4 regions of the Cupriavidus sp. 291-E7 genome follow, and region 2 is predicted to be linked to each of the others. Evidence: predicted binding sites of a transcription regulator. Region 2 holds the regulator's gene; each other region holds the start of a gene.

Region 1 (7,094 bases), on a different contig from region 2:
ACGACATTGACGCCGCCGGCATTGGTGGCCAGGTTGCCGCCGATCTGGCATGAATCCTCCGCGGCCAGCGACAGAGGGAACAGCCGGTCGTTTTCCTCGGCGGCGCGGCGCAGATTGCCGAGGATGCAGCCCGCTTCGGCCACCATCGTATTGGCGATGGTGTCGATCGAGCGGATCTTGTCCATGCGGTCGAGGCTGATCACGACGTTGGCGTCGTTGACGTCCGGCGCCGCGCCGCCGCACAGCCCGGTATTGCCGCCGCGCGGCACCACGGGCACGCCGGCCTGCTGGCACAGGGCCAGCGCCTGCGCTACCTGTTCGGTGGTGCGCGGGCGGATCACGGCCTGGGCATGGCCCTTGTACAGGCCGCGCCAGTCCGACAGCCACGGCGCGACATCGTCTGGCGCGGTGGCAACGACTTCGGGGCCGAGGGCTTCGGTCAGGCGTTGGGCGAATGGCATGTTGGACATGATGTGACTCGGTCGCTCGATTGGAGATTCAGGGCTGACGCAGTGGCAGGCCCAGGCGGCCCGCGGCATTGCGAAGATGTTCCGTGGCGCGCTGGCGGGCCAGATCGGCATCGCGGGCGCGAATGGCATCGAAGATCGCCACGTGCTCGGCATGCACCTGCGCGGGCAGGCCGGGCTGGCGGCTGGAATTGACGCGCGCCGTGCGCACGGCGTGATGCAACTGCAGGTTCATGTACTGCAGCAACTGCAGGTAATACGGGTTATGCGTGGCCGTGGCGATGGCGATATGAAACTGGATATCCGGCTCCACGCCGTGTTCGGCATCGTCGATGCGCGCGGCGATGGCATCGAGCAGGGCGGCCATGCGGCTGACGTCCTCGCTAGTGCGATGCCGCGCCGCCATTGCGGCGGCCGCGCTTTCCAGGTCGATCCGCAATTCGAAGATGGCCGCCAGGTCCGTGACATCGGCATTACCGGCCAGGCGGAAACCGCTGTCGCTGACGCGCGAACGCACGGTGCTGCCCAGCCCCTGCCGGCTTTCGATCATGCCTTGCGAGCGCAGGTGCTCCGTCACTTCCCGGATGACCGCGGCACTGACGCCATAACGCTCAGCCAGTTGCTTGCCCGTGGGCAGCCGCGCGCCAACGGGAAATACTCCGTCGGCGATCTCGCCGCGCAATTGCTGGATCACGCGCTCGGTCAGGGTGAAGGGCCTAGTCTGCATAGGCCGCTACCTTACGCTTTTCTGGTTATATGAAAACTAGGGGTAAATACTTATTCGGCGAGGCCGCGCGCGCCGGCTCGGGAAGCCTGCCTACTTCTTCAGCCGATACGCCAGTTGCGGGCGCGTAATCCCGAGCATCCGTGCCGCCGACGACAGGTTTCCCCGCGTCGTCGTGATCGCCAGCTGCATCAGCCTTGCCTCGATCTGCGGCAATGACACCTGGTGGTTCAGCAGTTTTTCGATCAGCGCGTCGGCATCCTCGCCGGCGTCCTGGCTTGCCGCGCCGGCCTGTTGGCTGGCAAACAGATGCGGTACATCGATCATTCCCGTGGCCGGGGCCAGCAGCACGCCGCGTTCGATCATGTTTTCGAGTTCGCGGATATTGCCGGGCCAGGGGTACTGCACCAGCGCGTCGCGCGCCCGGCCGGTCAGGCCGCGCACCTGTTTCTGGTACAGCGCGTTGAAGCGCGTGATAAATGACTGCGCCAGTTCGGGGATGTCTTCCTTGCGGTCGCGCAGGGCGGGAATCGAAATCGGGTAGGTGCTGATCCGGTAGAACAGGTCGGCGCGGAACTGACCTTGCTTGATCGCCTGGGCAAGGTTGACGTTGGTGGCGGCAATCAGCCGCACGTTGACCTTGCGGGCTTCCACACCTCCGAGCCGTTCCACCTCGTTGTTCTGCAACACGCGCAGCAGCTTGACCTGCGCGGCGGGCGGCAGGTCGCCGATTTCATCGAGGAACAGCGTGCCGCCGTGAGCGCGCTCGAAGCGGCCCGGGCGCGATTGCTGGGCGCCGGTGTACGCGCCTTTTTCCACGCCAAACAGCTCCGATTCGATCAGTTCATGCGGAATTGCCGCGCAGTTGACCGCGATGAACGGCTGCTCGCTGCGCGGGCCGTTGTCATGCAGCCAGCGCGCGAACATCTCCTTGCCCGCGCCGGTCTCGCCGGTCAGCAGCACGGTGATATGGCTGTCCGCCGCGGCCGACAGCAGCGTGAATGCCTCGCGGAACGCGGGCGACTGGCCGATCAGGTTGCCCTGGTTGGCGCCGCACAGCGTTTCACGCAGCGTGCTCACTTCCTGCTGTAGCGAGAGCAGGTCGCTGATCACGGAATCGGGCTCGAAGTACTTCAGGTATTCGGCATCGTCCCATTCCTCGGCGGGCTTGCCGACGATGCGGCACTGGTCGTCGCCACGGCGCGCGCATTCGGTTTCCTTGTAGATGACCAGCCGATCCATGAAGGTGCTGCTGTAGCCCGATGCGTAGCCAAGCTGCACCCAGCAGCCGGCTTCTTCGCGGCTCAGCTCCTCGTTGAATGGGGCTTCGCCCTCCCACGAATCCTTCCAGAGAAATTCGCCGTAGAAGTGCCCGGTGTTGCGGTCCACCTCCAGGCGCACCGGCTCGACGCGCGTCACGCCTTCGAGCATGTGCAACTGCGGCCCCCACAGGAACGCTTCGTGCGGTGAGCTGGCCAGTTCCTCCTTGCGCTCGCGCTTGACCATCTCGGCGTCGCGCATGCCTTGCGCGTAGCCCATGCGGATCAGCAGACCCTTGCCGCGCTCCAGCCCGAGGGTGTCCAGGATCTCGCGGCGCAGATAGCTCAGCGCCTCGGTGTGCATCAGGACCATGCGCGATTCGCCCAGGCGAATCTGCGCCGCCTTGGCATCGATGGTCAGCAGCGACGCCAGGTCGAACGGCGGCGGTTTGGGGGGCGTTGTCATCCTCTCACTCCAGAATCCTTGCGGGCGTTTTCTGCCGAAACACCTCGGTCTTGCCGCAAGCCTAGCACGGGCTTTCGCATCGTCGGATAGGGGCAAATGCGGCCTGTCGAACCAATGCTGCAACGCAGCGCGGGGCGATTTGATCATTTGATGAAATCGGCCCTGATCACCTCACCAAATGATCAAGCGGCCTGGCCCCGAAAATTCACCCGCATCGCCCGCAAACCCTTGTGCCACAACGATTGACGCCTGCTGGCACGGTGCTCGCTATATGTCTCGCACCAGACTTCGAAAAAAATGCGCCGCGGCCCGGCGCGTGCAAGGCAACAGGAGCGAGACATGCCACTTTCCCCATCCGACCAGCGCTATGTGCGCGTGGTGGAACGCGACGAACGCTGGGTCGAGTTCGAGTTCTCGATCGGCGACCCACAGATCTTCGTGGAGCTGGTGATGCCGCCGGAGCAGTTCCAGTCGTTCTGCCGCGAACAGCGCGCCCAGTTGCTGCAGTAACGCAATCACACCCACAAGGAGACAGCCATGCAAATCGATATCCGGACCGACAGCAGTGTCAGTCCGATCCGGCAGACCTTTGCCCATATCGCCCGGCGGCTCGGCGCGGACAAGCCGGCCACGCGCTACCAGGAAGCGATGTTCGACCTGCAGCCCGTGACGAGCTTTCACTATCGCCCGCTCTGGCAGCCGCAGTACGAGCTTTACGACGTGCGCCGCACCCGCGTGGTGATGCAGGACTGGTATGCGCTCAAGGACCCGCGCCAGTACTTCTACGGCGCGTATGTCAACGCCCGTGCCCGCCAGCAGGACACGATGGAGAAGAACCTCGAATTCGTCGAAAAGCGCGGCCTGCTCGGCACGCTGCCGGCGGAGACGCGGGAGCTGCTGACGACGGCCATCGTCCCGCTGCGCCACCTGGAGTGGGCGGCCAACATGAACAACGCAGCCATCACCGCCTACGGTTTTGGTTCGGCCATCACGCAGGCGGCGATGTTCCACACGATGGACCGCCTGGGCATCGCGCAATACCTGACGCGCATCGGCCTGCTGATCGGCGACAAGGAAGCCGTGGACCAGGCCAAGACCGCATGGATGGAAGACATGGCATGGCAACCGCTGCGCCACGCCACGGAAGACCTGCTGGTGCGCGACGACTGGTTCGAGCTGCACGTGGCGCAGAACCTGGTGCTCGACGGCCTGGTGTATCCGCTGGTCTACCAGCAGTTCGACCGGCGCCGCGCGGATATCGGCCCCGCGTTCTCGCTGGTCACCGATTTCATGGCCACCTGGTATGGCGAATCGGCACGCTGGGTGGACGCCACGGTGAAGACGGCCGCGCAGGAAAGCCCCGGCAATGCGGCGGTGATTGGCGAATTCGCGTTTGGCTGGCTCGACCGGTTTACGCACGCGCTCCGGCCGCTGGCGATGCGGCTGTTCGATACCGATGCCGACGCCGAACTGGGGCAAGCCGTGGACGCGCTGCGCGAGCGCCTGAACGGCCTGGGCCTGATCCAGCAACAGGGAGACCAGCATGAGTGACGCACCCGTATTTATCGCACTGCAAGCCACCGACGACATGCGCGCCGTGATCGAAGCGATTGAAGCCGACAACCCGCACGCCAAGGTCACCCGCTACCCGGCGATGGTCAAGATCGACGCACCGGGCCGGCTTTCCATCCTGCGTGCCAGCGTGGAAGAGCGCATTGGCCGCGAGTGGGATGTGCAGGAACTGCAGCTCGGCCTGATCTCGCTGGCCGGAAATATCGACGAAACCGAAGACGCGTTCGTGCTGGCCTGGCACTGATCCGCACGCACAGACAGCAGGAGAGAGACAAATGATCACCGCTACCGCCACTGCGGCCGCCGCCCGCGCCGCCGCGAAACCCAAGCTGTCGCTCAAGGAGAAGTACGCGATCCTGACGCGCGACCTGGGCTGGGACACCACCTACCAGTCGATGGACAAGGTGTTTCCGCACGACAAATTCGAAGGCATCGTGATTCACGACTGGGACGGCTGGGAAGACCCGTTCCGCCTGACGATGGATGCGTACTGGAAATTCCAGTCGGAGAAGGAACGCAAGCTCTACGCGATCATCGACGCCTTCCAGCAGAACAACGGCCAGCTCAATATCAGCGATGCCCGCTACGTCAATGCGCTGAAGCTGTTCCTGACCGGTGTGTCGCCGCTGGAGTACGCCGCGCATCGCGGCTTTGCGATGGCCGGCCGAAGCCTGCGCGGCGTGGGCGCGCGCGTGGCGTGCCAGATGCAATCGATCGACGAGCTGCGGCATTGCCAGACCCAGGTCCACACGATCAGCCACTACAACAAGTTCTTCAACGGATTTTCAGATTGGCGCCATCTGCATGACCGTCTCTGGTACCTGTCGGTGCCGAAGTCGTACTTCGAGGACGCGATGACGGCCGGGCCGTTCGAGTTCATCACGGCCATCTCGTTCTCGTTCGAATATGTGCTGACCAATCTGCTGTTCATGCCGTTCATGTCGGGCGCCGCCTACAACGGCGATATGGCCACGGTGACGTTCGGCTTCTCGGCCCAGTCCGATGAGTCGCGCCATATGACGCTCGGCCTGGAAGTGGTCAAGTTCATGCTCGAACAGGACCCGGCCAACCTGCCCATCATCCAGAAGTGGATCGACAAGTGGTTCTGGCGCGGCTACCGGCTGCTGACGCTTGTGGCAATGATGATGGACTACATGTGCCCGAAGCGCGTGATGAGCTGGAAGGAAGCCTGGGAGATCTATTTCGAGCAGAACGGCGGCGCGCTGTTCACGGACCTGGCGCGCTATGGCGTCCGCATGCCGAAGTATCACGAGCAGGCGGCAAAGGAGAAGGATCACCTGTCCCATATCGCATGGTCGATCTTCTACAACTTCAACCACGCGGCGGCGTTCCACACCTGGGTGCCGGAGCCGGCCGAAATGGACTGGCTCGCGCAGAAGTATCCGGACAGCTTCGATCAGCACTACCGTCCGCGCTTCGACTACTGGAAGCAACAGCAGGAGGCCGGCCAGCGCTGGACCAACCCTGGCTTGCCGATGCTGTGCCAGATCTGCCAGATCCCGATGGCTTTCACCGAGCCTGACGACCCGACGCAGATCTGCTACCGCCATGCCGAACACAACGGCGAGCACTACCACTTCTGCTCGGATGGTTGCCGTGATGTGTTTCTGGGCGAGCCGGAGAAATACGTGCAGTCGTGGCTGCCCGTGCACCAGATCTTCCAGGGCAATTGCGGCGGCGCCACGTTGCCCGAGGTGCTGGACTGGTACCACCTGAAGCCGGAAGACCGCGGCGACTATGCCGATTCGCCAGACCGGGCGAACTGGCAGCGCTGGACCGGGCACGAATAAGCACAGCGCAACCAAGGAGACAACATCATGCCAGTCATCGCATTGGCGCCCGGCTACACGGGCGAAGTCCGCGATCGCGTGGAGAATTTTCATGGCAACCAGCTCGTGTACTTCGGCTGGGACCGACACCTCCTGTTCTGCAGCCCATTCACGTTGCCGCTGCCGCCCGACATGCCGTTCGGCGCGTTGGTCGACAACGTGATCGTGCCGCTGCTGGGGGCGCATCCCGAGGGCGCATCCATCGACTGGGCCAAGGTCGAATGGCTGCGCGGCGAAACGCCGTTCACGCCCGACGCCCAGGCCAGCCTGGTCGCCAACGGGTTGGGCCACAAGTCGCTGCTGCGGCTGCGTACTCCGGAACTTGGCGGTATTGCCGGTTCCTGCAATTGAATTGAGTGGAGGTTGTCATGAGCTATCAACTGACCATCGAACCGCTCGGCCAGACCATCGACGTTGCCGAAGGCCAGACCGTGCTCGACGCCTGCCTGCGTGCCGGCATCTGGCTGCCACACGCGTGCGGCCACGGCCTGTGTGGCACCTGCAAGGTCCAGAGCCTCGAAGGCGAGCTCGACCACGGCGAAGCGTCGCCGTTCGCCCTGATGGATTTCGAGCGTGAAGAGGCCAAGTGCCTGGCCTGCTGCGCCACGCTGTTGTCGGACATGACCATCGAGGCGGACATCGAACCGGACCCCGATCACGAGTGCCTGCCGCTGATGGATTTCACGGCCGAGGTCACCCGGATCGAGGCACTGACGCCCACCATCAAGGGTGTGTTCCTGCGCGTCGAGGGTGCCG
Region 2 (7,094 bases):
TGCAGTCGATGATGTCGGCTGGCAGCACCTCGGCCTGGGCCACCATCAGGCCGTCGTCACGTGTCGCGTGAGACAGCGCGCGAAAGCGTTGCCGCCCGCGTGTCTCGATCAGCAGCACGCCCAGCTGCTCCATATTGCAGTCGACGATCTGCGCCAGGCAGCCGATCTCCTCGGGCACGGTTTTCTGGCCGGGGCGGGCGACCTCTTCACCGCTGGCGATCAGGCAGACCCCAAACGGCGCGCCATCGCGCATGCAGTTGCGCACCATGTCGACATAGCGCTTTTCGAACACACGCAGCGGCAGGCGGCCGTCTGGAAAGAGGACCGTATTGAGGGGAAACAGCGGTAGCGCATCCAGGATGGTGCCGATGGGTGCGGTGTCGGTGGGAGGTGTCGACATGCGATTGGCCGCTCCAGTGACAGGGAGGGCCACCGGGGCCGCCCCTTTCAAGCCCGCGTGTCAGCCGGCTGGGCCCATTTCGCGGTGTCTGACCAGCACATTACCATGCGCCCGGAAATAGTTGGCGAGTCGTTCGGCGATGAACACTGAACGATGCTGCCCGCCCGTGCAGCCGATGGCCACCGTCAGGTAGCTGCGGTTGTCCGCAATGAAACTTGGCAGCCACTTCTCCACGTAGGCGCGGATATCCTCGGCCATCGCCAGTACCATCGGCTGGCTTTGCAGGAAATCCACGACCGGCGCGTCGCGGCCGGTGAGTGGGCGCAGGGCAAGGTCGTAGTAGGGATTCGGCAGCGAGCGCACGTCGAAGACGAGGTCGGCGTCGCTAGGCACCCCATGCTTGAAGCCAAACGATTCGAACAGCAGTGTCAGCGACTGGCCGCTGGCGCGGTCATCACGGATCAGTTCCTTGACCCAGCTGCGCAGCGTGTTGGTGCGCACGTTGCTGGTATCGATGCGATGCGCCGACTCGGCCAGCGGGCTGAGCAGCTCGCGCTCCATCTCGATGGCTTCGATCAGGGATGTGCTGGCTGGTGCTTCCGCATCGCTGGCCGCGCCAGTCTCCACCTGTGCCGACAACGGATGGCGGCGGCGGGTCTCCGAATAGCGTTGTACCAGCGCGTCCGTATTTGCCGTCAGGAACAGCACCTGCACCTGATGGCTCGCGGAGAGCTCGCGTACGGTGTCGGGCAAGCGCGCCAGCGACTCGCGGCTGCGAATATCGGTGGCCACGCCAAGGTGCGTATAGCCCTGATCGGCCAGATAGGTGGTGAGATCGGGGATGAATTGGGCCGGCAGATTGTCGACGCAGTAGTAGCCTGCATCTTCCAGGACGTTCAGGGCGACAGACTTGCCGGAGCCGGAAATTCCGGTGATGAGAATGATCCGCATAGCGACGCAAGCATAGCACCGCAAGGTGGCTGCGTCATGACAGCGTGTGCCATACAAAAATGGCGAATCGCTGAGGATTCGCCATTTTTACGGTAAGAATTGCCAGATATGCGGCGATCGATCAGGCTGCCGGTTTTGCCGACAGGCAATCGCTCATGGACTTCTTGTAGTCGTCGCCCTTCTTGCCCTTGTTCTGCTTGCTGCAGGCCGACATCTTTTCCTGCTGGGTCTTCGGCTCGGCGGCAGCGGCCGGGCCGCTACCCGACAGGCACTCGCTCTGGGCCTTCTTGTACTCGTCGCCCTTCTTGCCCTTGTTGGCCTTGGAGCAGGCGGCCATCTTTTCCTGCTGCGCGGTCTTGCCCGATTTCTCGGCCGCGGCCGGAGCCGACGCACCCTGGGCAAACGCGCCCGTGGCGAACAGGGGGGTGACCAGCACACACATCGCGATCAGCTTCTTCATGCTTCTCTCCTGGCTGTGGAAACACACATCGTGGCCGCAGGCCATCTGGGTGGCTGGCGGAAAAACGGGCTCGATGCCCATTACAGCACAAAACGGAGACTACCCACACCCCGTTGACGAAAACCGGGCCGGGCTTGTAAGCAAATGAAAACGCCCGCGGTCAGGCGGGCGTTTGGCCATCAGCAGCGCGGCCGCGGTCAGAGCAGGCGGCCTTGCCCGCGCGACACCACATCGGCCTGCATGGCGGCACGCTGGCGGTCCATGAAATCGCGCAGTGTATCGATACCGCGCAGGCGCAGGATCGTATTGCGGACGGCGGCCTCCACCAGAACGGCCAAGTTACGGCCGGCGGCCACCTGGATCTTGACCATGTGGATTGGCAGGCCAAGCACATCGAGGTACTGGGAGTCGAGCGGCAGCCGCTCGAATTCGCCATCGTTACGGCGTACCAGCTGCACCACGAGCTTGAGCTTCATCTTCCGGCGTACGGCCGTTTCACCGAAGATGGTCTTGATGTCGAGCAGGCCCAGGCCGCGCACCTCGAGCAGGTTCTGCAGCAGGGGCGGGCAGCGGCCTTCGATGAAATCCGGTCCCAGGCGCACGAAATCCACGGCGTCGTCGGCCACCAGGCCGTGTCCGCGCGAAATCAGTTCCAGGCCAAGCTCGCTCTTGCCCAGGCCGGATTCGCCCATGATCAGCACGCCCATCCCGAGGATGTCGAGAAATACGCCGTGCATCGTTACGCGCGGCGCGGAAATGCGCGACAGGTAGAGCCGAAGGTGGTCGATTACGGCCGCCGAGGAGACCGGCGTCGTGAACAGCGGCGTGGACGAGCGCGTGCAGCGCAGTTCCAGGTCGGGCGGCGGCTCCATGCCATCGGCGACCACCAGGAACGGTGGTTCGAGCAGGATCAGTTCGCCCATCTGGCGCTTGCGCGGCTCGTCGTCCAGACGCTGGTAGTACTGGATCTCGGGCTTGCCCAGCACCTGGATCCGGTTCGGGTGGATCAGGTTCAGGTGGCCTACCAGGTCGGCGGCGGAGGTGGCTTCGCGCGCGAATTCGACGTCGAAGGCGCGATCGGCCCCTTCCAGACCGGCTATCCACGACAATTTAATGTCGGCTGCGTTGTCATCGAAGATCGACTGCGAGGTGACGCCGGTGAGTTCCATGCGGGATGACTTTCTACGAGGGGGCGGTATGGCGTCAGGCGGCGTGCCAGTGCAGCCTGTGGATCATCACGGATGCCATTCGGTCAGCAACTGATGGACCGCCTCGGGCGTGGGCAGCGTGGCCAGGCCCTCGCGCATTTCGCGGTCCGACAGCAGTTGCGCGATTTCCGAAAGGATCTCGAGGTGCTGCTGCGTGGCCTGTTCGGGCACCAGCAGGAAGATGAGCAGCGAGACCGGCTTGCCGTCCGGTGATTCGAACGGAATTGGCTCCGCCAGGCGCATGAAGCCGCCCAGCGGCTGCTTTAGTCCCTTGATACGGCCGTGCGGAATGGCCACGCCGGCGCCCAGGCCGGTAGAGCCGAGCGATTCGCGTGCGAAAAGATTGTCCGTGACAGTGGCTCGGGCTACGCCATGATTGTTCTCGAACAGGAGCCCGGCTTGCTCGAAGACCCGCTTCTTGCTGGTGACGGTGACGTCGAGATGGATGTTGCCGGGTGGCAGCAATTTGGCCAAACGATTCATGGGCGATGCACGAGAAGTCAGGTTGGCGATACGGCGAACAGACGCCGTCCCGCCGCGATGGGGGCAATTCAGGATATCGAGTGCTATGAACGCCCGCATTGGAGCGTCCGGCCATTATAGAGCAGGGCCACAGCGCGCTTGTGCGCTGCGGCGCCGGCTTCGCGGGTGGTGCCGCGAACTGGCCGGCCGGTTTGCCCACCCGGATATTGCCGCCGCGCCCGCATGATCTTCCGTCATGCGGCATGCGATTCGGTTCACCGGGACCGTTCTGCCTGTCATTGTTGTATGACGCAGCATACACCGAGCCGCGCAAGATGCGAACACCCCCGGCGCATCAATTGGTCGCCTCCGTGGCGTCAAGGTAACGGAGAAATTCAGGCCAATGACGTTACGCGCCCATCAAAAAAGCCGCGCAGATGCGCGGCTTTGCTCTCTTCCTATTAGTCCTCTCGGGGGACGCTGAGGTCCTCTTCCAGGGGCAGTTCAGGGTTTGCCAGCCTATTGTTGCTGTAGTTGGGCTTCGGCCATCTGGTACTTGACCGCTTCCCGGTCATGCCCTTGCACGCGGTCCTTGTAGCGGATCACCTGCCGGTCGAGCTTGTCGACGAGACAGTCGATTGCCGCATACAGGTCTTCGTGATGCGCTTCGACGAAGATGTCCTTGCCCTTGAGATGTAGATTGATTTCCGCGTACTGACGCCGGTCCTTTTCCTTGTGGTTGTCGACAGATAGCAGCACGCTCACGCCAATGACCTGATCGAAATGCCTGACAATTCGCTCCAGTTTCGTTTCCACATACTCACGCAGCGGTGGCGTGATGTCGAGGTGGTGTCCACTGATCTTGAAGTTCATAGCGCTTCTCCTTCTGAAAGAGCCGCACCAGGCAGGCGGTTGCGGCTCGGCTACAAAGACTTGCGGAGATTGACTGCGGGGATTTTCAGCGCTTCGCGGTATTTGGCCACCGTGCGGCGTGCGACCACAAAGCCCTGTTCGCCCAGCAATTCGGCGATGCGGCTGTCGGAAAGAGGATTCCTGGGTTCTTCGGCTCCTATCAGTTGCTTGATCAGCGCGCGGATCGCCGTGGATGAGGCCGCGCCGCCAGTCTCCGTGGAGACGTGGCTACCAAAGAAGTACTTCAACTCGAAAGTACCCATTGGCGTGGCCATGTATTTGTTCGTGGTCACCCGGGAAATGGTCGACTCATGTAAACCGAGTGTATCGGCTATTTCCCGCAAAACCAAGGGGCGCATTGCTATTTCCCCGTGCGAAAAAAAGTTCTTCTGACGCTCAACAATTGCCTGCGCCACACGCAGGATCGTATCGAATCGCTGCTGAATGTTCTTGATAAGCCACCGGGCTTCCTGCAGTTTCTGCTGCAGTCCCGCGGCACCTGCTTCTCCCTTCGCACCGCGCAGGATCTGCGCGTACATGTCGTTGATACGCAGGCGTGGCATCACGTCGGGATTCAGCTGTGCAATCCAGCCGCTGCCGCTCTTGCGCACGAACACGTCCGGCACCACGAAGTCCGCTTCCGGGCGGCTGTACGCATGCCCTGGATACGGTGCCAGCGAACGGATCAGTTCATGCGCGGCCTTTAATGCGATTTCGTCAACTTGCAGCGCTTTCTTTAGGCGCGTGTAATCCCTGACGGCCAGCAACTCAAGGTGATGGTTGACGATGGACAAGGCCAGCTCGCGCTGCGGATGCTTCAGGCGCTTCAATTGCAGGCTCAGGCATTCCGAGGCATTGCGCGCGCCCACGCCCGGAGGATCGAAGCTTTGCAGCAACGTCAGCATCGCCTGCACTTCCTCGATTTCGAACTCCAGTTCCTCGGGCAGTTCCGTGCAGATTTCCTCGAGTGACGCACTCAGGTAGCCATCGTCGTCGAGCGATTCGATCAGGAAGATGGCCAGGCCCTTGTCGCGCGCGGAAATCTTAAGCGGCGTCAGCTGTTCCATCAGGTATTCGCGCAGCGTGGGATCGGCATCGCGCAACTGCATCGGCGTCTTCTCGTCTTCGTCGCCCTGTGGGCGGCGCGCGAAGTCGTCGAGGCTCCAGTCGTTGCCATAGTCTTCACTGCCGGAATCGCTGAAACCCTCTTCCTCGCCACCCGCGGCATGTTCCTGACGGTCGTCGCCGTTGGCCTGCGGTTCGGCAGGGGCGGGCGCCGGTGCGCTTTGCAGGTTCACCGAGCCGTCCGCCGCCACGCGCAGCGGGCTTTCGATCCAGTCGTTTTCGCGTTCGAGCAGCGGGTTTTCCGTCAGCGCCTGCTCCACTTCCTGCTGCAGTTCGAGCGTGGAAAGCTGCAGCAGCCGAATCGACTGCTGTAGTTGTGGAGTGAGTGCCAGATGCTGGGAGAGGCGGAGCTGAAGCGAAGGTTTCATGCGACCTATTCTATGCGCATCTTTCCGTTGTTGGAACGGAATTTGCTACAACCTATCGCTACGGCTTCTTGATCGGAAACGGCTTTGGAAAAGCCGAGTGCAGGTGCGGTAAAAATGACCTGCCTGATGTGCGCGGCTGACCGCCCGAGGGCGGCCGTCCGCGGCTTTACATGCGGAAGTTTTCGCCCAGGTAGACGCGTCGCACGGACTCGTTGGCGATGATTTCCTCGGGCTGGCCGGCGGCCAGCACCGTGCCTTCGCTGATGATGTATGCGTGGTCGCAGATGCCCAGCGTCTCACGCACGTTGTGGTCGGTGATCAGCACGCCGATATTGCGCGCCTTCAGGAAGCTCACGATGCGCTGGATCTCGCCCACCGCAATCGGGTCGACGCCGGCAAACGGTTCGTCGAGCAGGATGAAGCGCGGCGACGACGCCAGCGCGCGCGCGATTTCCACGCGGCGGCGCTCACCGCCCGACAGCGACAGCGCCGGGTTGTTGCGCAGGTGGGCAATTTGCAGGTCGTCGAGCAGCGAATCGAGCCGGCGGTCGATCTCGGCCTTGCTCAGCGGCTTGCCGTTGTCGATCTGCAGCTCCAGCACCGCGCGGATGTTCTCTTCCACGTTGAGCTTGCGGAAGACCGATGCCTCCTGCGGCAGGTAGGACAGCCCCATGCGGGCGCGTTCGTGGATGGCCAGCCCGCTGATGTGCTTGTCGTCGAGCACGATGTCGCCTTCGTCCAGCGCCACCAGGCCAACGATCATGTAGAAAGACGTGGTCTTGCCCGCGCCATTCGGACCCAGCAGGCCCACCACCTCGCCGCTCTTCACATCGAGTGATACGTCCTTGACCACCGTGCGTGTGCCGTAGCGCTTCTTCAGGTGACGCACGACCAGCGTGCTGCTGTCGGTGCGGACGGCCGATGCGGTAGACGAGGCGGAAGCGGCGAGCGTGGCGGTATCGTTCATCAGGGACTGGCTGGTAATTCGTTAAGGCTTGGCGGGCGTGGTGGACGGCCGCAGGTCAAGCGCCGCGCCGCCAGCAGCCGGGGCGCTGGCGTCGGAGCGCGGCGACAACACCGCGCGCACGCGGCCCGACGGATTGCCGGCGGTCGTGTTGTTGTCGCCGCCGGCGGCGGTGTAGTACTCGTTGCGGCTGTCGTACGTAATGACCGCGCCGCGGATCTCGTCGATGATCTTCGCGCCGGCA
Region 3 (7,094 bases), on a different contig from region 2:
GCGGCCGAAATCGACGTGCAGACGCTCCTCGAAATCGCGGATCGTCCGCATCTTGCGGTACACGGACAGCAGGGTCTCCTTATCGAGGGGTAGCTGCGCTGACTGCGAGGTACTGGCGCTCATGGTCGTCTCCTTTGGTGGTGGTACTGCCTTGTGGTGTGGAATGAACGGCTGTCAGGGGATGGCTGGCACGCGGCGCATCAGGTGCTCGCGCGCGGCATGGCGCATGCATGCGGCCACGTCGATGCTGCGGAACGCGTGATCGTGGAGCGTGACGGTGACTTCGTCGCGCGGTCCGAACGCCAGCTCGCGCTCGCCGTCCAGCGCAACGATGCCAACGCGCTGCCGCACGCGATGCGGGCGCGCATGTTCGATGCGGTGCCACGCCGCGATCGGCACCGTGCAAAGCAGCCCCGGCGCAATTGGCGCCACGAGGTCGAAGGCGCCTTCACCAGCCGGTGCCAGTTCGATGGCAAGGCCGCCCGGATCGCGCCGGCCCACCGGATCGAGCAGACCGGCGATGGCGGACAGGCCAATCGCCTGTGGATCGGCATAGGCAACGTAGACGGCCGCGAGCGTATCGGCGCGCCACAGCGCCCGTGCACCGATGAACTGCTCATGCGCGATGACGGCATCGACCAGCGCGATATCGCGCCTGAAGCCGCCGTCGGCGTCCCGAATCACGATATCGAGCCGCTTGTTCGATGCCAGCGCCTGGCTGGCCGGAATACGTCCCGTGGCATAGAGCCCGGCGGCCAGCCCGGTGATGGTTGGCTCGCGCATTTCGGGGAAGGCATTGTTGGTGCCGGTGGACAGCCCGGCAATCGGCACCGAGCCGCATTCGCGCACCACCGCGCGATGCGTGCCATCGCCGCCCAGCACGATGATCACGGCCACACCGGCATCGGCCATGAAGCGGGCGGCGTGCAACGTATCGTCGACGCGCGCGGTGACCGGCATATCGATGAATTCGACGCGCGGCAGATTGGCGTCGGGGCCCTGGTGACGATCCAGATGGCGGGTCAGCATGACGCGCAGGCCCTCGCGGTCCGGCATCATCATCACGCGGTCGATGCCGCATGCGGCCAGCGCCGCCAGCAGGCGCAGCACGATGTTGACGCGGTCAGCCAGTTGCAGGCTGTTGGCGTTGGCGATCACGCGGCGGATATCGCGCGCCGATACGGGATTGGCGATGATGCCGACCAACGGTGCCCCCATGACCTGTCTCCTGTCGCGCTTGTGGTGACAGGGATCATTGCAATGGGTGTGCCAGTGGCCGCCGTATGCAAAAACCGGGGAAATTGGCCGGGTATCCGCGGGATAACCCGCAGCGGAAACGCCGTCAGGACGCCTTCGGCCCGTGGCTTGACGTGACAGGTGTCACAGTACAGCTGTCCCGCGCTGGACAGTCGTCTTGTCGATCACGCGCCCTGGTCGCTGCCGTGGCCGTCGCGACGGTTGGGCGATGCAATGCCATACCGCTCCATGCGGCGGTACAGCGTCATCCGGCTCACGCCGATCTGGCGCGCCACGGCGCTCAGATTCCAGCCCGACGCACGCAGGTACTGCATCAGAAGCATGGCCTCGGGCGGCAAGCCTTGCGGCGTCCCGGCAGCTGGCAAGGCGCGAGGCGTATCGGCATGGCCCGCCAGACCATCGGGCAGGTCTTCCGGTTCGATCACGCCGCCCTGGCAGATCGCACAGGCGTATTCGATCACGTTGCGCAGCTCGCGCAGGTTGCCGGGCCAGCGGTGCGCGTGCAGCCGTTGCCTTGCCGCGCCTGAGAGCGTGGCACTGCGCTGTCCGCCATCGGCCAGCATCTTGTCGATCAGCCAGTCCAGATCCTGGCGCTCGCGTAGCGGCGGCAGTTCAAAGCGCGCCCCGTTCAGGCGGTAAAAGAGATCCTCCCGGAACTGCCCCGTTTCCACGAGCGCCTCCAGCCTGTGGTGGGTAGCCGAGATCACGCGCAGGTTGACCGGTACCGGCCGGGTGGCGCCCACGGGCAGCACTTCGCCCTCCGCCAGCACGCGCAGCAACCGCGATTGCAGGTCGCGCGGCATGTCACCGATCTCGTCGAGGAACAGCGTACCGCCGTCGGCTTCCTGGATCAGGCCACGCTTGCCGCGCGACCCCGCCCCGGAAAAACTGTTTGGCAGATGGCCGAACAACTCGCTCTCAATCAGCGTCTCGGGAATCGCCGCGCAGTTGAACGCGACGAATGGCTGGCCGCGCCGCGCGCTTGCCTGATGCAGCGCCTTGGCCAGGTATTCCTTGCCGCTGCCGGTTTCCCCCTGGATCAACAGGTGGATGCGCGAATCCACAAGCCGCGCCGCGCGTTGCAATTGCTGCGCCATCGCGTGGTCGCCCCCGCTTAGCGCCGCAAGGGAAGGCGGCAATTGCGCCGGCGCTTGCGTCTCCGTGCGCGCATGCCATCGCAACGCCGGCGGCATCACGCTCAGGTAAAGCAGGCCGCCGCTGCGATGAAGCGCCACCAGGCGTTGCTCGCTGGGCCGCGAATAGACGTATCGCCCGAGGTCTTCCAGGCGGGCGTCGAACAGCGCCTCGAACGACTGGCCGAGCACCGGGGTGCCCGGGCTTTCGCTCTCCAGCATGCGCCGCGCGCGGTTGTTGCAGCCGATGATGCGCCCGGCATCGTCGAGCGCCAGCAGATATTCCGGGCTGACATCGACGAACTCGGGTGCGACGTTCAGCTTCAGTATCCAGTCCCGGTGATGCGCACGCAGGAAGTTGGCGTTCTCGATGTGAGCCGCGTAGATCCGCACCATCTGCAATGCCAGGCCCTGGCTGGCCTTGGCGTCGGGCGAAGTCAACGCCGAGATGTCCAGCACTGCGTTCAGGCGGCCCTGGGTATCGAACAATGGCGCGGCGGTACAGGTGAGCGGAATGTGCGTGGCGTCGAAGTGATCGGCCTGATGGACGGTCAGCGCCTCACCGGTCACCAGCACCGTCCCCACGGCGCAGGTGCCCGCGCCGGCTTCGCTCCATTCCGAACCGAGGTAAAGCCCGGCGTGGCGCAGGGCGGCGTCGGTCGTGGCGTCGCCAATGTAGTCCACGGTCACGCCCTGGGCGTCGGTCAGCAACACGACGTAGCCGAGTCCGGCCACCTGGCTATATAGAGACTCCAGACCGTGGCGGGCAATCCGCGCGAAATCGTCGATTCGTTGCTGGTGCTCCCGCAGGCAGGACTGCGGCACGATCCGCGCTTCCTGCATGCGCGATGGGTCCAGACCGTATTGATGGACGCAGCGCCGCCATGAACTCTGGATCACCGCGTCATGCCCGATCGGCTTGGCGGATTCGGCGGGCAGGGGCAGCCAGGTGGTGGCGTGCACCACCGTTTCGATGTGCTCGCGTTGCCGCAGGTCCATCGCTGTCTCCTTATAGGTCTGCGGCGTACTTTATCCCACCGCCCCGCCGGCGCAAACGCGGCGCCGCAGCAAAGCGCCGGGAAATGCGCCAGAATCCACTTGCCGGCAATTGATGCCCTTTGCCGTGCCTTTGCCGTCCCCTTCGCACCTTTTGTTGTCTATCGATCAAGACAGCGATTCCAGGGCCGATACTTCACTTTGTCAGCAACCCACGTCATCATCGAGGGTTACCAAAGAACCACACGAGTCCCCCAACATGTTCGAGCGTCGTTATGGCGCCGTGGCCCTGTCGGCCTGCGGCCTGATTGTCCTGACCTGGCTTGCGGCCACTGATGCCCTGTCCTGGTGGTGGGTGGCGCTGCCCCTGGCGCTTTGCCTGGTGGGCGCCCACGATCTGATGCAGCAGCGTCACGCCATCCTGCGCAATTACCCGATCTGGGGCCATGCGCGGTTTTTCCTGGAATTCATCCGCCCGGAAATCCGGCAGTACTTCATCGAGGACGATACTTCCGAGTCGCCGTTTTCGCGCGCGCAACGCAGCCTCGTGTACCAGCGCGCCAAGAACGAGGTGGACAGCCGGCCGTTCGGCACCGAATCGGACGTGAAGCGCCCCGGCTATGAATGGATCAGCCATTCACTGGCACCAACGAAAATTGCTTCGGCCAACTTCCGTGTCACGGTCGGTGCCGACCGGGCGCAGCCCTACGAGATGTCCGTGTTCAATGTGTCCGCGATGAGCTTTGGCGCGCTGTCCGCCAACGCGATCCGCTCGCTCAATCGCGGTGCGAAGATTGGCGGCTTTGCGCACGACACGGGCGAGGGTTCGATCTCGCCGTATCACCGCGCGGAAGGTGGCGATCTGATCTGGGAGCTGGGTTCGGGCTACTTTGGCTGCCGCCGGGCCGATGGCAGCTTCGACCCCGACCTGTTTGCAAAGCAGGCCGCCGACCCGCAGGTCAAGATGATCGAGGTGAAGCTGTCGCAAGGGGCCAAGCCGGGCCACGGCGGCGTGCTGCCGGCGGCCAAGATCACGCCCGAGATCGCGGCCACGCGCGGGGTACCGATGGGCGTTGACTGCGTGTCTCCGGCCGCCCATAGCGAATTCTCGACGCCGCTGGAATTGCTGCAGTTCGTTGACCGCCTGCGCAACCTGTCCGGCGGCAAGCCTACCGGCTTCAAGCTGTGCATCGGCCATCCGTGGGACTTCTTTGGCGTCGTCAAGGCCATGCTGGAATCGGGCATCCTGCCGGACTTCATCGTGGTCGACGGCGCGGAAGGTGGCACCGGTGCCGCGCCGCTGGAATTCGTCGACCATATTGGCGTGCCGTTGCAGGAGGGTCTGCTGCTGGTGCACAACACGCTGGTTGGCGCGAATCTGCGCGACAAGATCCGCATTGGTGCCAGCGGCAAGCTGATCAGCGCGTTCGATATCGCGCGCACGCTAGCGCTGGGTGCCGACTGGTGCAATGCCGCCCGTGGATTCATGTTTGCGCTGGGCTGCGTGCAGGCACAGAAATGCCATACGGACCGCTGCCCGGTGGGCGTGGCAACGCAGGACCCGATCCGGCAGCGCGCAATCGTGGTACCGGACAAGGCCGAGCGCGTTGCCAATTTCCATCGTCACACGGTGCATGCGCTGCAGGAGCTACTGCAGGCGGCCGGCCTCCATTCGCCTGGAGACCTGACGCCGCATCACATCGTGCGCCGCCTGTCGCCCAGCGAAGTGAAGCCGATGTCCGAACTGTTCGACTTCCTGCAGCCGGGCGATCTCGTCAACGGCAATCTCCGTTTCAGCCTCTGGGAAAAATACTGGCCGATGGCCCGCGCGGACCATTTCGGCATGCCGGGCTGATCAGTATTCGCGCAACAGCCACCCGCTGATATAGGCGAAGTATTCGCGCAGCCAGGCGTTGTAACGCATATAGAGCGGGGTCGGCGCTCCCACGCCCGACACGGACGCGAAGCCCGCCTTGCGGGCAATCCGTTCGGCGCGCGGTACGTGGAAATCGCTGGTCACAACCACGAGCGGGCCCGTGGTATCGACGCCGCGCTGTGTCAGAAGGCGGCGGCTGAAGCGCAGGTTCTCGTCGGTGCTGGTGCTGCGGTCCTCCAGAATCAGCCGCTCGCTCGCCAGCCCCTGTGCGGCCAGGTAGTCCGCCATCAAGCCGGCTTCGGTGCAGTCCATGCCGCCGAAATCGCGCCCGCCACTGACCACGACCGGCACCCCCGGCACGTTGCGCGCCAGCGTCAGTGCCTTGTCGAGACGAGCCTTCAGCGTGGGAGAAACGGTGCAGCCCGGCGAGCCGGAGCCCAGCACGATGATCGCCGTCGGCACCGTCCGCGCGGTGGCATCCACGGTGGTGCTGCTGACGATGAACCGGAAGAAGATCGCCACGCTGACCAGCCAGACGGCGAAGATGATCCACGCGGCGCGCCACAGCCACTGAATGCGCGGACGTGCATGGCGCCAGCGCGATAGCGCGTCCCAGCGAAACGCCAGGATCAGCGCCACCACCCCGATCGCCGCGGGCAGCACAATGCCAAAATTGAACACGCCCCCGGCCGCGAGCATGACCGCATCGGCCAGCAGCAACGTGCCCAGACCCGCCATGCCAATGCGCCACAGCGGCCAACGTCCCTTCGTCATCGCCATCCTGAATCCAGAAATTGTCCAGGCGGCGATGTTATCAACGGTTTGGGCCCGGCCGATTGTCAGCCGCCAAGAAACTTCACCACGGCCTGGCTGAACCCGTCCACCTGCTGGAGGTTGGAAAGATGTGCCGCGTACAGTTCCACGTACTGCGCGCCCGGAATGGTTTCGGCCAGAAAGCGGCCGTCAGCGGGTGGCGTCGGGATGTCTCCCGAACCGGCGATGACCAGCGTGGGCGTCGTGATGCGGCCGATCTCGCCACGCAGGTCGGAATCGCGGACGGCCAGGCAGTTGGCGGCGTAGCCGCGTGCGTCGGTACTGCCGAGCATGGCGCGCAACCGCTGCACCAGTTCCGGTTGCTGTGCCGAGAAATCGGGCGTGAGCCATTTGTCGACGACAGCAGCAGCTATCGATCCCACGCCATCGCGCTCAACGGCAGCGGCGCGATTGGTCCAGTTCTCAGGCGGGCCGATATAGGCGGCCGTGTTGCAGAGCACGAGCTTGTCCAGCCGGCTCGCATGGTGCAAGGCCAGCCACATCCCCGTGATGCCGCCCATCGACAAGCCACAGAAATGCACGCGCTGCAGACCCAGATGGTCCAGCAGCGCAATCACATCACCGCCAAGCTGGGCGATGCTGTAAGGGCCTTCGGTCACCGACGAGCGGCCATGACCGCGCGTGTCATAGCGCAGGACACGGAAGTGCTGTGTCAGTGCGGCCATCTGCGGCTGCCACATTTCGAAGTTCGTACCGAGCGAATTGGACAGCACCAGCACCGGAAGATTGGCGTCGCCATCGAGCTGGTAATGCAGTTTGACGTCGGAAAGTTCAGCGAACGGCATGGTCAGCTCCCGCTCAGTTCTGGGCGATGGCCGAACCATGCTGCGCCAGCGCGGTGACCTTCATGTCCATGTAGGGATACAGCGGCAGCGCCGTCAGGGTCGCGTGCAGCTCGTCGGCATCCTTGACGTCGAAGATGCTCACGTTGGCGTAAAGCCCGGCAACGCGCCACAGATGGCGCCATTTGCCCTCCCGCTGCAACTGCTGCGAGTACG
Region 4 (7,094 bases), on a different contig from region 2:
TGCCGCTGCTGCTGGCGCTGGAACGACAGCGTTCCGTGTCGCGTGTGGCGGCGGAGATGAACCTGTCCCAGCCAGCCGTGACCAAGGCGCTGCGCGAGATCGAGGACATCTTCATGACGCCGCTGTTCACCCGTACGCGCAATGGTCTGGAACCCACCGCCACGGGCGCCGCCGTGCTGAGCCATGCGCGCATGACGCTGGCCGACGCCGAGGCACTGGGCCGGCAGTTGGCCGTGATCGAGGCCGGCAAGCGCGGACGGCTGCGGCTTGGCGTGATCCCCTATACGGCGCGCGCCGTGCTCGATGCCGCGCTGGCCTATGGCCTCGACCAGTCCCCGCGAGTCTCGGTGCTGGTACGCGAAGGCACCACCGACGAACTGGTCAGCGCGCTGCGGCTGCACGAACTTGATTGCGTGATTGCACGATCGTTCTACCTGGCGGGCGAAGACATCGTGCAGCAGCCGCTGTACCGGGAAGAGCCGGTGCTCGTGGTACCTTCGCGGGCCAAGGCGCGCTTGTCGCGCGGCGGACTCGACTGGAAGCGGCTGGCCGAACTCGACTGGATCCTGCCGCCGCCGCATACGCCGGTACGCCGCACGATCAATACGATGTTCGCGGTGGCGGGCGTGGCACCGCCACTGCCGATCGTCGAAACCTATTCCATCAAGCCGATGGCCACGCTGCTGCGCAGCCAGCCCGACACGATCACGATCGTGCCGCGCGCCGTGGCGGCGGAACTGATGGAACTGGGCGATGCGGCAACGCTGCCGTTTTCATTGAGCTGGGACTTGCCGCCCGTGGGCGTCATGTGGCGGCGCGAGACCGAAGAGAATGAACTGGTGATGCCGCTGGTGGCCGCGCTGAAGGCGGCGGTGGTATAGGGGCGCCGGCCCTCTCCCCCAACCCCTCTCCCACAAGTGGGAGAGGGGAGCAAACCGGTAGGGATGGATGTCCAGTGGCCCTGAATATTTCCCTCGGTGTTCTCCCCTCTCCCGCCTGCGGGAGAGGGGCGGGGGAGAGGGCATTGAGCTTCTGCTTGCCACCAATCGAAATTTCGATCGCAAGCCATCAATCAACCAAAGAACAAACAATCAACCAAGCATGAAGACAGTAGCGCTCTACTTCCTCACCGCCCTGGCCGAAATCCTCGGCTGCTATTTGCCCTACCTCTGGCTGCGCCAGAACGCCAGCCCCTGGGTCCTGGTCCCCGGCGCCGCATCGCTGGCCGTCTTTGCCTGGCTGCTGACGCTCCACCCCGACGCCTCGGGGCGCGTCTATGCCGCCTACGGCGGTATCTATATAGCAGTGGCCATCGCCTGGCTCTGGCTGGTGGACGGCGTGCGGCCCAGCGTCTGGGATATGACAGGTGTCACAATCGCGGTCGCCGGCATGGCCGTGATCGTGTTTCAACCGCGCTAAAGACAGAATTAAAGGCGTTTTAAGCGCCACTTTGGCTGACAAATAGCGTCACTTTGTGCTTCCTGAGCCCTACCCTCCTATGGTGGGGTGACAGGATTTGGCAGATACATCTCGTTACAGGTGACAAGAATTCTCACATTTCGACGAATTTTGGCCGTTTGAGAGCTGGCACACCTGTTGCTCTATATGCACCCGACAGCAACTGCTGTTCTCAATTAATTAAAGGGGTCAATTCCATGAAAAAAGCACGGATGGGAATCCACCAACGGGTCCAAAAGGGTTTCACGCTGATCGAACTGATGATCGTGGTCGCGATCATCGGTATCCTGGCTGCTATCGCGATTCCGCAATATCAGGATTACGTGGCCAAGTCGCAGGTGTCGCGTGCCGTGAGCGAAATCTCGGCGTACAAGACGGGTATTGAAGACCGCCTGAACAACGGCGCCACGTCGATCGCCGCCACTGATATCGGCTACGTGAAGACGAGCCTGACCGTCACCAGCCCGTTCAACGCAGCAGTCGCGTTCAACGGCGGTGCAGGCCAAGTCGTGGTTACCCTGGACCAGAATGTTGCCTCGTCGGTTAACGGCGCAACGATCACGCTGCAACGCCTGGCCACTGGCGATTGGCAGTGCGCTGTGAGCAAAGGCTCGAACGGCAACTTCAAGAAGGTCTACGCTCCGGCTGGTTGCCCGAACACGGACGGCGTCTAAGCCAAGACAAAGCAGCTCACACTTAGTGCTTGAAAAAACCCCGGCCTTTCCCCGGGGTTTTTTCTTTCCAGCAGTCGCTTCAACGCCCCATCACCCCACCTCCCCCCGCATCCCGATCTCCCCGATCAGCTTCCCGTACCGCGCATTCTCCGCCGCCACCATTTGCGTGAACTGCGCCGGCGAGTCGCTCTTCCTGATCTCCCCTGCACTTGCCTTCATCGTCGCGTCGAGCTTGCCGCTCTTCTGCAGCGCCGATACCGCGTCGAACAGCCGCTTTGCCATCGGCGCCGGCAAACCCGCCGGGGCAAACAAGCCGCTCCAGTTATCGAGCACAAACCCCGGTGGCAGCGCTTCCGCCAGCGTCGGTGCATCGGGGAAGTAGATCGAGCGCGCCGCCGAGGACACCGCCAGCGCGCGGACCTGTCCGTTGCGCAGGAACGGCGCGGCGGTGGACAGCACCGGCATGCCGAACTGCGTCTGGCCGCTCAGCATCGATGTCAGGATTTCGCTGGCGCCCTTGTACGGGATATGCACGGCCTCGGCATGCATCTGGTGCAGCAGCGATTCCACGGCCAGATGCGACACGCTGCCCTTGCCGCCCGAGCCGTAGTTCAGCGCGCCGGGCTTCTTCTTCATCGCGTCGATCAACTCGCGCGCGGTCCTGAATGGCGACGATGCCGGCACGGCCAGTACCACCGGGCCTCCGGACAGCGCCGAGAGCGCCGTGAAGTCCCTGGCCGCGTCGTACGGCTGCTCCTTGTACAGATGGACGTTGATCACATGCTGGTTGGCTAGGATGCCAAGCGTATAACCATCGGGCTCAGCCCGTTTCAGCGCACGCGCACCGATGATGCCACCGGCCCCGCCGATGTTCTCGACCACCAGCGGCTGGCCCAGCACCGGCGACAGTTCGGCCGAGATGGTGCGGGCGATGGCATCGGGCGCGGTGCCCGCGATAAACGGCACGATCAGCCGGATCGGGCGCGACGGATACGGCGCGGCAGCCACCGCCACGCGGCTCATCGCACCGCCAAATGCGGCGGCACCCGCCGCGGCGCCTGCCGTGGCAAGCCATTGACGACGATTCATGTTGTCTCCTGTCTTGTTCTGGTCTTGTTGCCTGACTGCTCAGGCCCCGGCCGTATCGAGGATGGCGCGGGCGATGGTATTGCGCTGGATCTCGCTGGTGCCCGTGAAGATGCGGAACATGCGCAGCTTGCGCCAGGTTTGCTCCACCGGATGTCCGCGCGTCACGCCCAGGTTGCCGTGGATCTGCACGGCCTTGTCGGCCACCTCGAAGCAGCGTTCCGACACAAACAGCTTGCACGCGGCAGCCTTCATGCGCAGGTCGGCACCGGCATCGGCCAGCAACGCGGTCTGGGCGATCATGCTCTCGCAGGCCCATAGCGCGGCCGCCATGTCGGCGAGCATGTGCTGGATGGCCTGGAAGCGCGCAATCGGCCCGCCAAACTGGCGGCGCTGGCCGGCATACTCGACCGACGCCTGGTAGGCGCGCGTGGCCAGCCCCAGCATCGACGGGCAATGCAACAGCCGGTTCACGTTGATGCGCGACATGCCCAGCTTGAAGCCCTGCCCTTCGCCGCCAAAGATGTTGGCGCGCGGCACGCGCACGTTCTCGAAGCGGATGTCGGCATCGATGTGCTGGCCCGACATCGGCACGTACGTCGTGCTGACCGTCACGCCTGGCAGGTCCAGGTCCACCAGCACGGCCGTGATCGACGGTGGCGTGGTGGTGGCATCGGTCACGCACATGACAATCGCAAAATCCGCGAACGGCGCACCGCTGATGTAATGCTTCTCGCCGTTCACGATCAGGTCGTCGCCATCGGCCACCGCACTCGTGCGGATGCTCTGCGCATCGGAGCCGGAATGCGGCTCGGTCAGCGCAAAGCAGGTGGATTTCTCGCCCCGGATCACCGGCTGGAAGTAGCGCGCGACCTGGTCGGGCGTGGCGTACTTGAGCATATTGCCCACGCGCGGCGGGCCGCCCAGATCGCCCAGCACGTGGGGAGCCAGCACCGCGCCGCTGGCGGCCAGGTCCGCCTTCAGCGCGCACTGTTCCGAAATATTGAGGCCCCGTCCACCCAGTTCCACCGGCAGGCAGGCGGCGTACAGCCCCAGTTCGCTGGAGCGCCGCCAGACAGTGCGCAGCACCTCGCGCGGCCACGGGTCTTCCGTGCCGAGGCCGAGTTCGCGTTCCAGCGGCCGCAGTTCCTCGTCGATAAAGCGCCGTACCGCCGCGCGCGTTTCGATCAGCACGGGATTGGTCAGATGGTCGAACATGCGTCTCTCCTCCGTGATTCAGTTCACGCGGCGGCTGGCGCCAAGCCAGTACTGCTCGCGCACCAGCTTGCGGGCGAGCTTGCCGCTGGCGTTCTTGGGCAGCTCGGCGACAAAGTCCACCGAACGCGGCGACTTGTAATCGGCGATACGCGCGCGGCAATGGCCGATCAGCTCGGCCGCGCTGGCCTGGCGGCCCGGCCACAGTGCCACCACGGCCTTGACGCTTTCGCCCCAGGTGTCATCGGGCACGCTGATCACGCAGGCTTCCATGACATCGGGATGCTGGTACAGCGTGGCCTCGACCTCGGTTGGATAGACGTTGAAGCCACCTGAAATGATCATGTCCTTCTTGCGGTCGACCAGATAGAGATATCCGTCGGCGTCCACGCGTGCGAGGTCGCCCGTATGAAGCCAGCCATCCACCAGCACTTCGCGCGTCAGTTCCGGTTCGCCCCAGTAGCCCTGGAACACGTCCGCGCCGCGAATCACGAGTTCGCCGATCTCGTCACCGCTGACCTCTTCGCCGCGTGCGTTGACCACACGTACTTCGGTTTCGCCCAGGGCGCGGCCGCAAGACGCCAGCCGTTCTGGATGGCGCGCGATGGCCAGCGCATGATCGGCCGTCGACAACCGCGTCACGCCCGAAGTGGACTCGCTCACGCCATACCCTTGCGACAGGATCGGGCCGATGCGCTCCCAAGCCTCCCGAATCCGCGCCGGCGCCATCGGGGCCGCACCGTAAGCCAGCGTCTTGAGGCTACTGAGATCGGCCGTGGCCAGCGCGGGCTCGGCCAGCAGCATGTTGATCATGGCGGGCACCATGAACACGTGCGTCAGCTTGAGGCGCGCCACATCGGCCAGAAAACCGGCCGGTTCGAATCTTTCGAACAGCACCAGCGTGGCGCCCAGGAACAGATAGGGCTGCATCAGCATGCCCGAGGCATGCGTGATCGGGCCGATCAGCGCCAGGCGGTCGCCGGGGCGGGCGGGACGATCCATCGTCAGGATCATCTTGCGCATCGAGGCCAGCCGGTTGCCATAGGTCTGCATGGCGGCCTTGATTTTGCCGGTGGAACCCGACGAAAAGTGCAGCACCGCCAGGTCGTCTGGCTGGGGAACGTAGTCGATGGCCGTATCGGCGCCGCCCGCGATCAGCGACGCATAAGCGCCATAGCCATCCTGCGCGCCAGCAATCGAAAAGAAGTGCTCGACGCAGTCGAATCCGCGCGTGTCGCGCGAATATCCGGTGTAGCCGGCGCCCGCAATCATCACGCGCGGGGTGCAGTTTTCCACCACATCCGACGCCTCGTGGGCGGTAAAGCGCGGGTTCAGCGCGGCCTTCACCAGCCCGGCCTTGTACAGCGCGCATTCGATCTCGACGATCTCGGGGCAATTGCGCGACTGGACCGCCACGCGGTCGCCCTTGCGCAGGCCCAGCGCCAGCAGGGCGTTGGCCAGCCGCGTCGATCGCTCGTCGAGCTGGCGGTAGGTCAGCACGCTGTCCCGGTACAGCACGGCGGGGCTGTCGCCCCAATAGCGCGCCGCGCGCCTGAGGAAATAGGCGAACGTCATCGATGTCTCCGTTGTTGGTGTGGTGTGACCCAAGTCTGTAAGATGCGTGGCATCACCACAATGCACCAATCGGAATAAAGTCATAAACAACAGGAATGTTCGATGGAGACACGCGATCTGGAGTACGTGCTGGCCGTGGGCGCCCACGGCGGCATCGGGCGCGCGGCCGAGGGGCTGGGCATCACGCAGCCGGCCCTGACCAAGGCCATTCAGCGGGTGGAAGCACAGCTCGGCGTACCGCTGTTCGAGCGCACCACGCTGGGCATGCGCGTCACGCAGGCCGGCTCCGTGTTCCTGGAGCGGGCGCGGCGCATCCGGCTGGAATATGACGATGCGATCACGGAAATGCGCGGCATTCAAACTGGCGAACAGGGCCAGCTTCGGCTCGGCTACTCACCGTCGATGCCCAATGCGCTGGTGCTTGGGTCGTGCCAGCAACTGATCCGCGAGCGTCCCGTGGCGCGGCTGCGCCTGACAATGCGGGTGGCGCGCGAGCTGATGGACATGGTGCAGGCAGGCGAACTGGACTTGGCCGTCGCGCCGCTGCCGCGCCAGTCCAACCCCGCACTGGCCACGTTCGAACTGTTCACCGACCGGCTGGCCGTGGTGGCCGACGAGAATCACCCCTTGCAACGCCGGCGCAACCTGACGCTGCAAGACCTGGTCGGCCAGCAGTGGCTGCTGCCGACCGGGCACGTGCTGATCCGTCAGCAGATCGATGCGGCATTCGCCGGTCTTGGCCTGCCGGTGCCAATCCTGCGCGTGGAGACGGACTTCGGCAGCGCCACGCTGTTCGATCTCGTGCGCGGCACCGAAATGCTCTGCATCGCGGGATCCACCACCAACAGCAAGCGGACGGGCCTGCGGCCGATTGCCCTGCGCGCGGACGCGCTGGATCTGGGACGGCGCGTCGGCGTAATCACACGCGCGGGTGCCTACCTGTCACCGCTGGCGCAGCGCATGATCGACATCCTGCAAGCGCACGTGGAATAACAGCGGCTGCGCGCTACTGAAACGTGCGCAGATAAGCCAGCAAATCGTCGATCTGGCGCGCGTTGCTCATGCCCCAGAAACGCATCTTCGTGC

Evidence for each region. The regulator sigma-54, encoded in region 2, starts transcription at its own class of promoters, with help from an activator protein. The targets are predictions, from matches to a motif close to TGGCANGNAANCTGCTTT.
Region 1: the regulator sigma-54 is predicted to act here: its motif matches at 3,170-3,187, upstream of AC3FLX_RS21035 (phenol hydroxylase subunit).
Region 3: the regulator sigma-54 is predicted to act here: its motif matches at 1,255-1,272, upstream of AC3FLX_RS25510 (ATP-NAD kinase family protein).
Region 4: the regulator sigma-54 is predicted to act here: its motif matches at 1,586-1,603, upstream of AC3FLX_RS17940 (pilin).

Annotation. Positions count from the first base shown of each region.
Region 1 covers NZ_JBYOJV010000012.1:52,815-59,908, reverse strand. Annotated here, with positions in the region: gene AC3FLX_RS21050 (FAD-binding oxidoreductase) at 1-470, opposite strand, end outside; gene AC3FLX_RS21045 (FadR/GntR family transcriptional regulator) at 499-1,194, opposite strand; gene AC3FLX_RS21040 (sigma 54-interacting transcriptional regulator) at 1,285-2,916, opposite strand; gene AC3FLX_RS21035 (phenol hydroxylase subunit) at 3,256-3,426, shown strand; gene AC3FLX_RS21030 (aromatic/alkene monooxygenase hydroxylase subunit beta) at 3,454-4,467, shown strand; gene AC3FLX_RS21025 (MmoB/DmpM family protein) at 4,460-4,732, shown strand; gene AC3FLX_RS21020 (aromatic/alkene/methane monooxygenase hydroxylase/oxygenase subunit alpha) at 4,764-6,299, shown strand; gene AC3FLX_RS21015 (phenol hydroxylase subunit P4) at 6,327-6,689, shown strand; gene AC3FLX_RS21010 (NADH:ubiquinone reductase (Na(+)-transporting) subunit F) at 6,707-7,094, shown strand, end outside.
Region 2 covers NZ_JBYOJV010000005.1:335,879-342,972, forward strand. Annotated here, with positions in the region: gene AC3FLX_RS12010 (LON peptidase substrate-binding domain-containing protein) at 1-400, opposite strand, end outside; gene rapZ (RNase adapter RapZ) at 461-1,351, opposite strand; gene AC3FLX_RS12020 (PsiF family protein) at 1,473-1,811, opposite strand; gene hprK (HPr(Ser) kinase/phosphatase) at 2,009-2,980, opposite strand; gene ptsN (PTS IIA-like nitrogen regulatory protein PtsN) at 3,047-3,502, opposite strand; gene hpf (ribosome hibernation-promoting factor, HPF/YfiA family) at 4,001-4,354, opposite strand; gene AC3FLX_RS12040 (RNA polymerase factor sigma-54) at 4,405-5,886, opposite strand; gene lptB (LPS export ABC transporter ATP-binding protein) at 6,053-6,853, opposite strand; gene lptA (lipopolysaccharide transport periplasmic protein LptA) at 6,875-7,094, opposite strand, start outside.
Region 3 covers NZ_JBYOJV010000017.1:74,438-81,531, forward strand. Annotated here, with positions in the region: gene AC3FLX_RS25505 (thiamine pyrophosphate-dependent dehydrogenase E1 component subunit alpha) at 1-123, opposite strand, end outside; gene AC3FLX_RS25510 (ATP-NAD kinase family protein) at 175-1,218, opposite strand; gene AC3FLX_RS25515 (sigma-54-dependent Fis family transcriptional regulator) at 1,422-3,389, opposite strand; gene AC3FLX_RS25520 (FMN-binding glutamate synthase family protein) at 3,646-5,241, shown strand; gene AC3FLX_RS25525 (YdcF family protein) at 5,242-6,036, opposite strand; gene pcaD (3-oxoadipate enol-lactonase) at 6,102-6,881, opposite strand; gene catC (muconolactone Delta-isomerase) at 6,895-7,094, opposite strand, start outside.
Region 4 covers NZ_JBYOJV010000009.1:250,188-257,281, forward strand. Annotated here, with positions in the region: gene AC3FLX_RS17930 (LysR substrate-binding domain-containing protein) at 1-881, shown strand, start outside; gene AC3FLX_RS17935 (YnfA family protein) at 1,102-1,419, shown strand; gene AC3FLX_RS17940 (pilin) at 1,656-2,132, shown strand; gene AC3FLX_RS17945 (tripartite tricarboxylate transporter substrate-binding protein) at 2,223-3,221, opposite strand; gene AC3FLX_RS17950 (acyl-CoA dehydrogenase family protein) at 3,261-4,436, opposite strand; gene AC3FLX_RS17955 (AMP-binding protein) at 4,455-6,008, opposite strand; gene AC3FLX_RS17960 (LysR family transcriptional regulator) at 6,111-7,001, shown strand; gene AC3FLX_RS17965 (c-type cytochrome) at 7,015-7,094, opposite strand, start outside.